One region of the Shimwellia blattae DSM 4481 genome, then DNA from elsewhere that is predicted to be linked to it. Evidence: predicted binding sites of a transcription regulator. Region 1 holds the regulator's gene; the other holds the start of a gene.
The links. The regulator LexA, encoded in region 1, represses DNA repair genes until DNA is damaged. The targets are predictions, from matches to a motif close to TNCTGTATGTACATACAGNA.

Region 1 (7,903 bases):
CGGCTATCATCTCGCGCACCACGGCACGCTCGCGGACAATATCCGCATAGGCGTTAATATTTGCCGCGCTGGGGGTGTTTTTCGACAGCTCAGCCAGATAGGCGAAACCGCCCACACTCTCAAGCTGACCCTGGCGCTCCAGAGACTCTGACAGGGTTATCAGATCAATGGGCTTGCCCAGCTCCTGAAGGCGGTGCATCTCGGTGAAGATATGGCGGTGCGGGCGGGTATAAAAATCCTCTGCCACCACGCGTTCTGCCACGTCGTCCCAGCGTTCGTTGTCCAGCATTAACCCGCCCAGTACCGACTGCTCCGCCTCCAGCGAGTGGGGGGGCATTTTCAGGGCGGCCAGTTGCGGATCGCGCTCGCCGGCCTCAGTCTGAGGTTTATTGAAGGGTTTCTTTGCGGCCATAACGTATGGGATACCAGGATTGAAACAGACGGGGGATTATAGCGAACCCAGGCGCACTAAAGAAGCGCGTATAATTTACCCCATCCTGTGGGGAGCTGTTAGTCTTACTGATATTCCCTTTGCCATCACAGGAGCCGTTATGCCAGTCAGAATTGAGTTTGCCCGACACGGGGGGCCAGATGTGCTGCACCCGGTGGAGTTCACCCCCCGGGAGCCCAAAGAACATGAAGTTCAGGTGGCGAATAAGGCTATCGGGATCAACTACATTGATACCTATGTGCGCAGCGGCCTCTACCCGCCCCCTTCCCTGCCCAGCGGGCTGGGTAGCGAGGCGGCCGGGGTCGTTATTAAAGTGGGCCGTGCGGTGCGCCACATAAAAGAAGGTGATCGGGTGGTGTATGCCCAGGCGCCGCTGGGGGCCTATAGTGAGGTCCATAACGTGGCGGCGGATAATGTCGCCATTTTGCCCGGCGCCATCTCCTTTGAGCAGGGGGCGGCCACCTTCCTCAAAGGTCTGACGGTGTTTTACCTGCTGCGTAAAACCTACGAAATTAAACCGAATGAAATCTTTCTGTTCCACGCGGCGGCGGGCGGTGTGGGGCTGCTTGCCTGCCAGTGGGCGAAAGCGCTGGGGGCGAAACTGATCGGCACCGTGGGCTCCGCCGCCAAGGCGGAAAAAGCGCTGGCGGCCGGGGCCTGGCGCACCATTAACTATCAGGAAGAGGATATTGCCGCGCAGGTGCTGGCGCTGACCAACGGCGAAAAGGTCCCGGTGGTATATGACTCGGTGGGGAAAGACACCTGGGAGGCCTCGCTGGATTGCCTGCAGCGCCGGGGGCTGATGGTCAGCTTTGGTAACGCCTCCGGGCCGGTGACCGGCGTTAACCTCGGGATCCTCAACCAGAAAGGCTCCCTGTATGTGACCCGCCCTTCCCTGCACGGCTACATCACCAACCGCGCAGAGCTCGAAGAGGCAAGCAACGAGCTGTTTTCGCTGATAGCCAGCGGGGTTATCAAGCCAGAAATACCGGAGAATCAGAAATTCGCGCTGGTGGATGCAGTAAAAGCCCATAAGCTGCTGGAGAGTCGGGCGACCCGGGGATCGAGCCTGTTACTGCCGTAAGTTATCTGCGCCCCAAAAGAGTAGGGCTTCCCGAAGGAAGCCCGCTCTTTTTTGTTGTTCGCGCTGTATGTAGGGTACAGCTGCGATGAATTCGTTGTCAGCCCGGGGATAGTGGCAGATTTCCGGCCCGTTGCCTAATAACACATGCGGAAAAGTTATAAGGTTGTGATCAATCCCTCACTGTCTTAGTCAAATCGGCGGTGCCTGCGCCCGCAGGCGGTTTTTTTCGGCCCCTGAATGGCGCGGATAATCCACACCGCCACCACCGCCAGCAGTAACCACGGCAGCAGTTTAATCATCAGCGCCAGTAACCCGCCGACAAACATCAGTGCGGTTGCCGCCAGCAGGGCCACAATAATCCCCAGCAGCGATACGCCGGTCACCAGCAACATCACAAAAAATCCCACCACAAACAGCAGTTCAACCATTCTCTCTTCTCCTTGCGTCATCCTGCGGCTGGCTTCACGCCATATCACATCATCTGAGAAGAGAGCATACAAAAATCATGCCATTTTTATCTTTATGATTTAAAAGAAAATGCCCCAACCGGTGGGCTGGGGCATCGTCAAATTCACTAAATTACGGTCAGAAATCAGCGTTTATCCGCCACCAGCGCCAGCGCCTGCTCCAGCACCCGGATATCGGCCCCGGCTTTATGGGCGTTCTCGCTCAGGTGCCGCCGCCACTGCCGGGCGCCGGGGATCCCCTGAAACAGCCCCAGCATATGGCGGGTAATATGCCCCAGATAGCAGCCACGGCTGAGCTCGCGCTCAATATACGGGTACATGGCGCGCACCACGGCAACCGGATCGGCACAGCTTTCGGTGGTGCCAAAAATATCCCGGTCTACCGCCGCCAGCATGCCCGGGTTCTGGTACGCCTCGCGCCCGACCATCACCCCGTCCATATGTTCAAGGTGCGCGCGGGCCTCCGCCAGGGATTTAATGCCGCCGTTGAGCGACATGGTCAGCCCGGGGAAATCGCGTTTTAACTGGTACACCCGCGGGTAGTCCAGCGGCGGGATCTCGCGGTTTTCTTTCGGGCTTAAGCCGGAAAGCCAGGCTTTACGGGCGTGGATAATAAACGTCTCGCAGCCGCCCTTTTGGGCCACGGTGCCCACAAAGTCACACAGAAACGCGTAGCTGTCCTGATCATCAATGCCGATACGGGTTTTCACCGTCACCGGAACCGTGACCACCTCACGCATGGCGGCCACACAATCCGCCACCAGGTCCGCTTCGCCCATCAGGCAGGCGCCAAAGCGGCCATTCTGAACCCGGTCCGACGGGCAGCCCACATTGAGGTTTATCTCATCATAGCCGCGCTCTTCGGCCAGCCGGGCGCACTGGGCCAGCGCCCGGGGATCGCTGCCGCCCAGTTGCAGCGCCAGCGGGTGCTCTTCCTCGTTATAGGCCAGATAGTCGCCCTTGCCGTGAATAATCGCCCCGGTGGTGACCATTTCGGTGTACAGCAGCGTATTGCGGGATAACAGACGCAGGAAATAACGGCAGTGGCGGTCAGTCCAGTCGAGCATGGGCGCAACGGAAAAGCGCAGTGGCGCAAAGGCAGTAGCTTGGTTTTCTGGCAGCATGGTCACGAGTTGATAATCGGTTTCGGAAAAAATAGCGCGCTACTATAGCACAGAAATTATCCGCGTCAGCGGCGCGGCTTTTTCAGCTGATCCGGTTTACCGTCGTGAGCGCCGAAGAACTGCGGCGGATGATCTATCCAGCGATCGTGACGGGTGGCCGCATAGCCGGGGTTTAACGGGAAATAGGTCCGGTTATCCGGGTGGGGTGGCTCCTCCACCACCAGGAAGCGCACATCTTCCGCAGTGTTATTGAGGAAGGTATGGCACAAGCCGGTTCCCGGCACAAAACCGACACTATCCCCCGGGGAGAGCTCATGCAAAGAGCCGTTCACCCAGACCTGAGGATACCCCTCCAGCACGTAGATATAGAGCTCGTCACTGCTCTGGGCATAGGGGTATGAGGTGCGACGGCCCGGCGGCAGGCGAATGTGGGACACCCCAAGGCGGCGCAACCCCACATGGCGGGCAACCGGCGTGCTGATGGCAAATTTTTCGTCACTTCCCGGGTATCCCGCGTTATCCGGTCCTTCCAGAACGTGCCAGTGCTTAATGTAATCTGGTCGCTTCATGCTGCCATCTCCCGTTATGTCCGAAAAATAAGTATGGCAAAAATCGCGTTTGTCGGCGTTTTCCACAGCCTGTGATAAAGTAACGCTTTACCGGCAAAAAATATGAGGGTGCTGATGGACGCGACCACATCTCAATACGTGCTGTCACAGGCTGAAAAGCTGTGCGGGCAACGCAACGTACGCCTGACGCCCCAGCGTCTGGAAGTCCTGCGGTTGATGACGCTCCAGAACGGTGCCATCAGCGCTTACGATCTGCTGGATCTGCTGCGGGTTTCTGAGCCCCAGGCCAAGCCGCCTACCGTTTACCGGGCGCTGGATTTCCTGCTGGAGCAGGGTTTTGTCCATAAGGTTGAGTCCACCAACAGCTATGTATTGTGCCATCTGTTTGATCAACCAACGCATACCTCAGCCATGTTTATATGCGACCGTTGCGGTGTAGTAAAGGAAGAGTGCGCCCAGGGGGTTGAAGATATTATGCAGAGCCTGGCGGCAAAATCCGGGTTTGCGCTGCACCATAACGTGATTGAGGCGCACGGCCTGTGCGCCGCCTGTGTGGAAGTGGAAACCTGCCGCCACCCTGAGCAGTGCTCCCATGACCACAGTATTACGGTAAAAAAACGCGGCCGCAGTTAACCGGCAAACCACCTGTCCTGGCGCCACAGCCTGCGCCACATCCAGCCCAGCGACAGGCCGCGTAACGCCAGAAACACCAGCAGCGCCAGCCATAAGCCGTGGTTCCCGAGCCCGGGAAGGGCCAGCAGGGCCAGGCCAAAACCGGCGGCGGCTATCGCCATACTGTTGCGCATCTCGCGCCCGCGCGTGGCCCCGACAAACATCCCGTCCAGCAGGTAGCACCAGACCCCCACCAGCGGCAGCGCAATTTGCCACCACAGATAGTGGCGGGCCAGCTCACGCAGTGGGGTAATCGAGGTCAGCGCGTCAATAATCGCCCCGCCGCACAGGGCGTATGCCAGCGCAAAGCCCAGCGCCACCAGGCCCGCCTGGCGGCAGGCCGCGTACCATACGGTCAGCAGCTGGCTGCGGTCCCGGGCACCAAACGCCTGGCCCGAGTGGGCCTCCACCGCATAGGCAAAGCCATCCAGCGCGTAGGCGGTAAAGGTCAGAAAGGTCATCAGCAGGGCGTTTACCGCCACAATATCGTTACCCTGGCGGGCACCCAGTACGGTAATAGAGGCAAAACAGAGCTGGATCAGCAGCGATCGCAGCATAATGTCGCGGTTCAGCGCCAGCAGACGCCCGAGATCGCCGCGCCAGGCCTGGCGCAGCATGGCCGCAGACACGCCGCGCAGCCTGAGCACTTTCCAGGCCATCAGCGCGCCGGTCGCAAGCGTGGCGTATTCAGCCACAACGGTTGCCAGTGCGGCCCCCTGCACGTTCATACCGGCCCCGACCACCAGCCAGAGATCCAGCACAATATTGAGGATATTCCCCACCACCAGCAGAATAACCGGTGCCCGGGCATACTGCACACCCAGCAGCCAGCCCAGCAGCACCATATTCGCCAGTGCGGCCGGGGCGCTGAGCCAGCGGATCTCAAGGAATCGCCGGGCCTGGTGCAGCACCGCATCGCTGCCGCCCACCAGATGCAGCGCCAGATCAATAAGCGGCGCCCGGAACAGTAAAATCGCCACCCCGGCGACCAGGGCAATCAGTAGCGGCTGGGCCAGTGCCCGGGCCAGCCCGAGAGGGTCCCGGGCCCCGTAGGCCTGGGCGGTCAGCCCGGTGGTACTCATGCGTAAAAACAGCAGCAGCATAAACAAAAAGCTGGTTACCGTGGCCCCCACCGCCACACCGCCCAGGTAATCCGGGCTGTCCAGGTGGCCGATAACGGCAGTATCCACCAGCCCCAGCAGCGGGACAGTAACATTGGAAAATATCATGGGCAGCGCCAGGCGCCACAAGGCCCGATCCGCTGTAGAGAAGAACGTCATGAGATACCCGAAAAAGAGGCAAAACAACACCGTAGCGCCCCGGGGGCGCTACGGTCAGTCAGAAAAGAAGGGGTGGAATTACAGCCATTCACCGTTGCGGATAACCCCAACGGCCAGCCCTTCAATGGTGAAGTTCTGCTCGCGCAGGTCAACCACTATCGGGCTGAATTCGCTGTTTTCAGGCAGCAGCTGCACGGTATTGCCCTGTTTTTTCAGGCGCTTTACCGTTACTTCGTCGTCAATGCGCGCCACAATCACCTGGCCGTTGCGCGCTTCCTGGGTTTTATGCACCGCCAGCAGATCGCCATCCATAATGCCGATGTCTTTCATCGACATGCCGCTAACGCGCAGCAGAAAATCCGCACTGGGTTTAAACAACTGAGGATCGACCTGATAATGGCCTTCAATATGCTGCTGGGCCAGGAGAGGCTCACCTGCGGCCACGCGGCCAACCAGCGGTAAGCCCTCTTCTTCCTCTTCCTGCAGCAGGCGGATGCCACGGGACGCGCCGGACACAATCTCAATGGCCCCTTTACGGGCCAGAGCTTTCAGGTGCTCTTCCGCCGCATTCGGGGAACGGAACCCCAGGCGCTGGGCGATTTCAGCACGGGTCGGTGGCATACCGGTCTGGCTGATATGATCCCGGATAAGATCAAACACCTCTTGCTGCCTGGTTGTTAATGCTTTCATTCCGCCCCCTGGGTGTATATACAGTTATGCTGTGAGTATATACAGTCTTCGGTGATTTTGGAACCATACGGCCCGTAAAAAAACCAGCCACTTACCGGTTTTGCGAGGCTTAACGGAAATACTGCCAGAGCAGCACAACCCAGATAAACAGCGCCAGTAACAGCGCAAACAGCACCGCCGCCGAGGCCATATCCTTCGCCCGGCCAGAGAGCTCATGGTGCTCCAGACCAATACGGTCAACCACCGCTTCAATGGCGCTGTTGAGGATCTCTACGATCATCACCAGCACCAGAGAGCCTATCAGCAGGATCCGGGCGACCGGGTCAACATCCAGCCAGCAGGCGACAATAATCCCCACAATAGACAGCATCCCCTCCTGGCGGAAGGCCGCTTCGTTGATCCATGCGGCTTTGATGCCTTTCCACGAGTAACCTGCTGCTTTAATGATCCGGGTTAACCCGGTTGCGGATGTATTTGCCATGAAAAATGCCTTATGAAAAAAAGCCCGTTGTCGGGGGGCCGATTATATACTGTGAAAGTTTCTCATTAATACAGCCCGTTGCACACCGGTTATCCCCGCACCGCCACCCGGTCCGGCCCGGGAAAAGGCCGGGCGCGGTTGTGTGGCAAAAAGGGTCGCGACAGGGCACAGAAATCCACACTGTTTTCTGATATTCTTGCAGCGCATTTGCATGATTAACCCAGAGGCTTTACATCGTTTATGTCAGGCTGGCCAAGTATTTACTATAAGTTACTGAATTTACCATTAAGTCTGATGGTAAAAAGCAAATCTATTCCGGCGGATCCGGCTCCTGAACTGGGCCTGGATACCTCACGCCCGATTATGTATGTGCTGCCTTATAATTCCAAGGCAGACCTGCTGACGCTGCGTGCCCAGTGTCTGGCCCATGATCTTCCGGATCCCCTTGAACCTCTTGAAATAGACGGCACCGAGCTGCCGCGCTATGTGTTCGTCCACGGTGGGCCGCGGGTGTTCACCTATTACGCGCCAAAAGAAGAGACCATTAAGCTGTTTCACCAGTATCTGGATCTCCACCGGGCGAACCCGGATCTGGATGTGCAGCTGGTGCCGGTCTCCGTGATGTTCGGCCGCGCACCGGGCCGGGAAAAAGGGGAAGTGAACCCGCCGCTGCGGATGCTTAACGGCATTCAGAAATTCTCTGCCGTCTTCTGGCTGGGCCGCGACAGCTTTGTGCGCTTCTCGCCGCCGGTCTCATTACGCTGGATGGCCACCGAACACGGCACTGACAAATCCATCGCCCAGAAGCTGGCGCGCGTCGCGCGGATGCATTTTGCCCGCCAGCGCCTGGCGGCGGTTGGCCCGCGCCTGCCGGTGCGCCAGGATCTGTTCAATAAGCTGCTGGCCTCCAAAGCGATTGCCAAAGCGGTAGAAGACGAAGCCCGCAGTAAGAAAATTTCCCATGAGAAGGCCCAGCAGAATGCCGTGGCGCTGATGGAGGAGATCGCGGCCAACTTCTCTTACGAAGCTATCCGCATGAGCGACCGGATCCTCGGTTTTACCTGGAACCGCCTCTACCAGGGGAT
Region 2 (7,903 bases), 1.1 Mb from region 1:
TGAGCCGAAGTAGTAAGTAATGGCGGCAATATTCTGACCGGCCCCGGCGGCAATATCCCGGGTGGTGGCGTGCAGGCCATACTCCCCAAACTGGTTAAGGGCCGAATGGATAAGCTGGTTGCGGGCCTGTTCCCCGCGGGAGGTCGGCGGTGTATTGCTCATAGATAAAAATCTTAGTCAATCGTTTGATTAACTAACTCTAGCCCCCGATTTCCGGCTTGTCCAGTGGGGGCGGGCCTCCGGCTAAAAATGTGACAAAACACGCAAAATTAGCCTGAATGCGCCAAACGGTGTTACACTACGCGGCTACACGGCACAGTGGTTTGTGCCCCCTTAAGGCCGAAGTTCTGGCCAGTGACATCCCCCCGGAAACTACATTGTCAGTTGGACAATCGGGGCGGGTCTGGAGCAGTTATGTCTTTTGAATCCCTCGGGTTAAATCCGGATATTTTACGTGCCGTGGCGGAAGCCGGTTATAGCGAACCGACCCCGGTCCAGCGTCAGGCTATTCCGGTGGTTCTTGCCGGTCGCGATCTGATGGCCAGTGCCCAAACCGGTACCGGGAAAACGGCGGGTTTTACCCTGCCATTATTACAACGCTTAATTAATAATCAGCCCCACGCCAAAGGGCGTCGCCCGGTGCGGGCGCTGATCCTCACCCCAACCCGTGAGCTGGCGGCTCAGGTGGGGGAAAACGTTCGTCAGTACAGCAGCTATCTGAATATCCGCTCCCTGGTGGTGTTTGGCGGTGTCAGCATTAACCCGCAGATGATGAAACTGCGCGGCGGTGTGGATGTGCTTATCGCCACCCCGGGCCGCCTGCTGGATCTGGAACACCAGAACGCGGTCAGCCTCGACAGTGTGGAGATTCTGGTGCTGGATGAAGCCGACCGGATGCTGGATATGGGCTTTATCCATGATATTCGCCGGGTCCTGGCAAAACTGCCTGCCCGTCGCCAGAACCTGCTGTTCTCTGCCACCTTCTCGGATGAGATTAAATCGCTGGCCGGTAAACTGCTGCATAACCCGGAAGAGGTGGAAGTGGCGCGCCGCAACACCGCTTCTGAACAGGTTACCCAGCACGTGCACTTTGTGGATAAGAAACGCAAGCGCGAGCTGCTCTCTTACCTGATTGGCCGGGATAACTGGGAGCAGGTGCTGGTGTTCACCCGGACAAAACACGGGGCCAACCATCTGGCGGATCAGCTGAAAAAAGACGGTATCACCGCGGCCGCTATTCACGGGAACAAGAGCCAGGGCGCGCGCACCCGGGCGCTGGCTGATTTTAAATCCGGCGCGATTCGCGTGCTGGTGGCAACGGATATCGCCGCCCGCGGACTGGATATCGAAGAGCTGCCCTGGGTTGTTAACTATGAGCTGCCCAACGTACCGGAAGATTATGTGCACCGTATTGGCCGTACCGGCCGTGCGGCCGCCACCGGTGAGGCGCTCTCGCTGGTGTGTGTGGATGAGCATAAACTGCTGCGCGATATTGAACGCCTGCTGAAGCGCGAAATTCCGCGCATGGCGATCCCGGGCTATGAGCCGGATCCGTCCATTAAAGCGGAGCCTATCCAGAATGGCCGCCAGGGCCGTGGTCAGGGCCAGGGTCGCGGTGGCGATCGACGCCCGGCAAACGGTGGTCAGGGCCAGCCGCGCAGCGGACAGAGCGATCGCCGCCAGGGCACTCCCCGTGGGGAAGGGGCTCGTGGTGGTAACGGGGCCAGCGCCAAACCCCAGCAGCGCCGCCGCCCGCCGCGTAAACCGGCAGCCGCACAGTAAATTGTTCTCTTAAGGCCAGTGACCCTGGCCTTTTTCTTTTGCGTAGCGCTACGCATCCTGCGGTTAAAAAGGTACGCCACGGCGGCAAAAAGTGGCAATATAGTGGTTGTTTATACAGTATTAGTGGTTATGACATGGCTCTCTCTGCGGCGGTAAAAGCGCAAATCAGCGCATGGTATAAGGCGCTCCAGCAACAAATTCCGGACTTTATCCCCCGTGCGCCCCAGCGCCAGATGATTGCCGAGGTGGCAAAAACCCTGGCCGGTGAAGAGGGCCGCCATCTGGCTATTGAGGCGCCGACCGGGGTCGGGAAAACGCTCTCCTACCTGATCCCCGGCATTGCGCTGGCCCGTGATGAGCAAAAAACCCTGGTGGTCAGTACCGCCAATGTGGCGCTGCAGGATCAAATCTTCAGTAAAGATTTGCCGCTGCTGGGCAAAATTATCCCCGAACTTAAATTTACCGCAGCCTTTGGTCGCGGGCGCTATGTGTGCCCGCGCAACCTGTCGATGCTCGCCTGCGGCGATGCTGACCACCAGGGGGATTTGCTGGCCTTTCTGGACGATGACATGGCCCCGGCAAGCCAGGCGGAGCAGACCCTGTGTGCCGGGCTGCAAAACGACCTCGCCAGCTACCGCTGGGACGGTCTGCGCGATCACAGCCACAAAACCATTGAAGACAGCCTGTGGGCGCGGCTCAGCACCGATAAAGCCAGCTGCCTGGGGCGTAACTGCCACTGGTATCGGGAGTGTCCGTTTTTTGTGGCGCGCAAAGCCATTACCGAGGCAGAAGTGGTCGTGGCGAACCACGCCCTGGTGATGGCCGCCCTGGAGAGCGACGCGGTACTGCCGGAGGCCAAAAATATGCTGCTGGTGCTTGATGAAGGCCACCACCTGCCGGATGTCGCCCGGGATGCCCTGGAGATGAGCGCCGAAATAACCGGCAGCTGGGTTCGCCTGCAACTGGATCTGTTTATTAAGCTGGTCGCCACCTGCCGGGAGCAGTTTCGCCCCAAATCCATGCCGCCGCTGGCAAATCCGGAGCGGCTGAGCGAACACTGTGATGAGGTCGCCGAACTGCTGGGGGCCCTTAACCAGGTGTTCAGCCAGCTACTGCCCCCACAGCAGGAGGCCGAATACCGCTTCCCGATGGGCGAACTGCCGGAAGAGATCCTCGCCCATGCTCAGCGGCTGGCGAAGCTGACCGACGGGCTGCGCGGCCTGGCAGAAGCGCTGCTGAACGATCTGAGCGAGCGCACCGGCCAGCAGGATATTGTGCGCCTGCACCGGGCGCTGCTGCAGATGAACCGGGCGCTGGGCCATTTTGAGGCCCAGAGTAAGCTGTGGAAACTGGCGGCAATGGTCCAGGCATCCGGGGCACCGGTATCCAAATGGGTGAGCCGCCAGCTGGCAGAGGGCCAGCCCCATCTGTATCTGCACTGTGTGGGGATCCGGGTCAGCGATCAGCTGGAAAAGCTACTGTGGCGCAGTGTGCCCCATGTGGTGGTCACCTCGGCGACGCTTCGCTCCCTGAACCGGTTTGACCGGCTCCAGGAGCTGAGCGGCCTGAAAGAGAAAGCCGGGGACCGGTTTGTCAGCCTGCCGTCGCCCTTTCACCATGTGGATCAGGGGAAGATTTTGATCCCCCGGATGCGCTATGAGCCGTCCATCGATAACGAGCCCCTGCATCTGGCGGAGATGGCCACATTCTTTCGCCAGGAGCTGGCAAAAGGGGAGCATAAAGGCATGCTGGTGCTGTTTGCCAGTATGCGTGCGCTCCAGTGTTTTCTGACCTTTGTGACCGATCTGCGCCTGACGCTGCTGGTCCAGGGGGATAAACCCCGCTACCGGCTGGTGGAGCTGCACCGTAAACGTATCGAAAAGGGCGAAACCAGCGTGCTGGTGGGGCTACAGTCCTTTGCCGAGGGGCTGGATCTCAAAGGGGAGTACCTCACCCAGGTGCATATTCATAAGATTGCCTTTCCGCCGGTAGACAGCCCGCCGGTGGTGACTGAAGGGGAGTGGCTGAAAAGCCTGAAGCGCTATCCCTTTGAAGTGCAAAGCCTGCCCAGTGCCTCGTTTAACCTTATTCAGCAAGTGGGGCGGCTTATCCGCAGCCACAGTTGCTGGGGGGAGGTTATCATTTATGACCGCCGGTTACTGACCAAAAACTACGGTAAGCGGCTGCTGGATGCGCTGCCGGTATTTCCCCTCTCGCAACCGGAAGTGCCGGAGGCTATAGTGAAGGCCAAAACCGTCACAACCCGTAAGCGCCGCAAACGCTAGCGACGCTCACTAACAAGGGAGCGATGCCGTGGACTACCGTAAAATAATTAAAGAAATTGGCCGTGGTAAGAATCATGCCCGGGATCTGGGTCTGGAGACCGCCCGGGAGCTCTACAGCCGGATGCTGGGCGCCGAGGTGCCGGATCTGGAGCTGGGGGGCATACTGATTGCCCTGCGAATCAAAGGAGAGGGAGAGGCCGAACTGCGCGGCTTTTACCAGGCTGTCCGGCAGCGCTGTATCCGGCTCACCCCGCCTGCCGGTAAGCCGATGCCGATTGTGATCCCCAGCTATAACGGGGCCCGTAAACAGGCCAATCTGACACCGCTGCTGGCGCTGTTGCTGAATAAGCTGGGCTATCCGGTGGTGGTGCACGGGGTGACCCGGGATCCCACCCGGGTCATTTCCGAAACGATTTTTGACTTGCTGGGGGTTGCGCCCGCACAGCACGCAGGCCAGGCTCAGGCCCGGCTGGATTCCCACCACCCGGTGTGGCTGCCGGTTAATGTGCTCTGCCCGCCGCTGGCGCAGCAGCTTGATTTGCGCTGGCGGATGGGGGTGCGCAATAGCGCCCATACCCTGGCGAAACTGGCGACCCCTTTTGCCGAAGACGCGGCGCTGCGTTTAGCCAGCGTCTCCCACCCGGAATATGTCCCGAAGGTGGCGCGCTTCTTTACTGATATCGGAGGGCGCGGTCTGCTGATGCACGGCACTGAAGGGGAGGTGTACGCCAATCCACAGCGCTGCCCGCAGATAAGCCTGATTACCGGGCAGGGAACACGGGTACTGTGCGAGCGCCAGGAGAACGTTGTGGTGGAGGATATTCCGCTACCGGCAGATAAAGACGCGGAAATCACCGCCCGCTGGAGCGAGCGCTGCCTGGCCGGGGTTGAGCCGGTGCCGGATGCCCTGAAGCTACAGATGGCCTGCTGTATTGTCGCCACCGGCGATGCGCCGGATCTCAGCCTGGCGCTGGATCGCGTAAATCAGGTGTTTGTGTAGGGGCCCTGCGTAACATGGCGGCATAGGTTAACGCCAGGCAAAAAAAAGCCCGCAATCATTGCGGGCCAAGGGATATCAAGGGTAAAGCAGGCATATAGCAGGCCTTCAGAATGCGGTTGGGTAGACCGCTATCTTTCACTGGCCGCAGGACACAGAATTAACTCAACACATTCACTTGCGTGATTATTTGTAAATCACCGCAGTACCGTGCATCAGGTTATTACCGGATGCAGAGGTAATTTCATAAGAAGAGGCGCCCGCTTTGGCGGCTTTAGCGGCCAGCTCGCTCTGGAGCTGATCAAGGTTGGTGGCGCCGGAAGCGGAAACAACCCCTATTTTCTGGCTGTTCGCCGGAGCATGGTCAACCTGCTGAGCGGCAAAAGCACCGAAAGAGAGCATGGAGAGCAGGGCGGTTACAGCAACATATTTAGTCGTTTTCATGGTTCTATCCTCAGCATTTATTCTGTAAAACGGGGGGTTATCCCGTTGATGTGATTATGTTCACACTTTTTGCAGAAAGATAAAACTAAGTAGAATTGATGACCTCGTTCTAATAATTTGAACAACTTTTAATCATTTGATTTATATGGGAAATAAACTACCACGCTGATAATTTCATGGGTGATTATGATCTTATGTTTTTATTGCGCACATTATGATAAGCACGCGAAAGGAAATAATGCGCAAGAAAACAAACGACTGGTGAATTCCGCCCTTCCCAAAGAAGGGCGGTCCGTAAGGGACACCGCACCAGGCTACTTGTAGATATTAGCCGTACCGAACATTTTGTTTTCCCCCCCGGCGGAGGTAATCACATAGCCTTTTGCCCCTTCCTGTCGGGCTTTTTCGGCAAGCTGGGCCTGCAGATCATCAAGATTGCTGGCACCACTGGCAGAGACCGTTCCGGCCTTATGAAGCTGCCCCAGCTGTTCCTGCGTGAGTGTCTGTGCGGCAAAACTGCCGTGCGCGGCGCTGACCAGCAGCGCGGCGGTAACGACTAAAAGCAGTTTTTTCATTTTTACACCTCTTGGCGATAGTGCTATCAGAACCACAAATCTGACACTACTAAGTTTAGGTGCCTGCCGGGGGCCGGGTAGTAAAAATCCCTCACTCTTTTGTTCTATTTCGGTATGACAACCCTGGTCCGTTAGTCGTAAATGGAAGATGGGTTATCCGGGCCTGCGGGCACCCGGACGCAGTAAGTCAAAACGCTGGCTTTCATCAATACTGTAGTAGGCGCCCGCCCCACCGGCGCGCAATACGGGCCGGGCTTTCGCTGTCTGGTAAATACCGTTTTCCAGCAGCGACTCATCAATATGTACGGCGACGACCTCTCCCAGCACCAGCCAGGTGTCTACCGGCTCACCGGCGGCGCTGGTCAGTTGCAGATGTTGTGATAACCGGCATTCAAAATTCACCGGGCTTTCGGCCACCAGCGGTGACGGCACCCGGGTTCCCGGCAGGGGGGTTAAGCCCGCGCGGATAAACTCATCCTCCCCGTGGGGCAGTGCTGCGGAGGTTTCATTCATCTTTTCTGCCAGGTCGCGGGTGGTCAGATTCCAGACAAAATGCCCGGTGGCAATAATATTGCTGACGCTGTCTTTCCAGCCGTTACTGGAAAAACCGATGATCGGCGGGCGGTAGTTAAAACAGTTGAAAAAACTGTAAGGGGCCAGATTATTGCGCCCGAGGGGATCGACGGAGGAGATCCAGCCAATGGGCCGGGGCCCGATAATGGCGTTTAGGGGATCGTGAGGTAAACCGTGGCCCTTTGCGGGCTCATAATAGTAGCGACGGGTCATTGCAGGCTCCGTTTGTCTGATTATTGTATGCGGAACAGTTTACCGCCCCGCTGTCAGCAGGTATCTTACGCGACCTGACAGGAGAAAGCCGATGAAAACTGTAAGTCCCCGCAAGCCAGGGCTACACCCGAGAAACCGTCATCACCAGCGGTATGATTTTACTGCACTGTGCCAGGATTGCCCGGCGCTGGTGCCGTTTTTACGCACCGCCCCCGGTGGCGATAAGACCATTGATTTTGCCGATCCGGAGGCGGTGAAGTGCCTGAACCAGGCATTACTGGCCCATTTTTACCAGGTCCGGGAGTGGGCAATTCCTGACGGTTTTTTATGCCCGCCGGTGCCCGGCCGGGCGGATTATATTCATCATCTGGCGGACCTTCTGGCAGAGCACCGCAACGGCGTGCCGCCACGTCAGGCCAGCGTGCTGGATATCGGCACCGGCGCCAATCTTATCTACCCGCTGGTGGGGAACTGTGAATACGGCTGGCGCTTTACCGGCAGTGAGATAAACGAAGCCGCGCTGAAAAATGCCAGCCGGATCATTAGCGCCAACCCGGGGCTGAGTAAACATATCCGTCTGCGCCGCCAGAAGGACAGCAGCGCCTTCTTTAAAGGCATTATCCACAGTGCAGAGTGCTACGACGCCACCCTGTGCAACCCGCCGTTCCATGATTCTGCCGACACGGCCCGGGCAGGCAGTGAACGCAAGCGGCGTAACCTGGGCGTGAAAAGTGAGAGCCTGAACTTCGGCGGCCAGCAGCAGGAGCTGTGGTGCCCCGGTGGTGAGGTGGCCTTTATTAAAGGCATGATTGCTGAAAGTGTCGCCTTCCGCCGCCAGGTGCTGTGGTTCACGACGCTGGTCTCCCGGGGGGATAACCTGCCGGTGTTATACCGGGCGCTCCAGGAGGCCGGGGTGGAGAAGGTTGTGAAGCTGGAGATGGCCCAGGGCCAGAAGCAGAGCCGGATCCTGGCCTGGAGTTTTATGAATGACGAACAGCGCCAGCGCTGGGCGGCAAGCCGGTTTACCGGCTGAT

Region 2: dinG (ATP-dependent DNA helicase DinG) is a predicted target of LexA. The motif match lies at 1,883-1,902, and genes of this name have one in related genera.

The regions. Positions count from the first base shown of each region.
Region 1 is NC_017910.1:3,786,591-3,794,493, forward strand. It holds gene dnaB (replicative DNA helicase) at 1-412, opposite strand, end outside; gene EBL_RS17740 (quinone oxidoreductase) at 552-1,535, shown strand; gene pspG (envelope stress response protein PspG) at 1,721-1,963, opposite strand; gene dusA (tRNA dihydrouridine(20/20a) synthase DusA) at 2,128-3,126, opposite strand; gene EBL_RS17755 (cupin domain-containing protein) at 3,192-3,695, opposite strand; gene zur (zinc uptake transcriptional repressor Zur) at 3,810-4,328, shown strand; gene dinF (MATE family efflux transporter DinF) at 4,325-5,647, opposite strand; gene lexA (transcriptional repressor LexA) at 5,726-6,337, opposite strand; gene EBL_RS17775 (diacylglycerol kinase) at 6,447-6,818, opposite strand; gene plsB (glycerol-3-phosphate 1-O-acyltransferase PlsB) at 7,059-7,903, shown strand, end outside.
Region 2 is NC_017910.1:2,683,847-2,691,749, reverse strand. It holds gene EBL_RS12605 (CerR family C-terminal domain-containing protein) at 1-162, opposite strand, end outside; gene rhlE (ATP-dependent RNA helicase RhlE) at 415-1,782, shown strand; gene dinG (ATP-dependent DNA helicase DinG) at 1,917-4,067, shown strand; gene ybiB (DNA-binding protein YbiB) at 4,096-5,067, shown strand; gene bhsA (multiple stress resistance protein BhsA) at 5,251-5,508, opposite strand; gene mcbA (DUF1471 family periplasmic protein McbA) at 5,823-6,083, opposite strand; gene EBL_RS12575 (flavin reductase family protein) at 6,237-6,869, opposite strand; gene rlmF (23S rRNA (adenine(1618)-N(6))-methyltransferase RlmF) at 6,961-7,902, shown strand.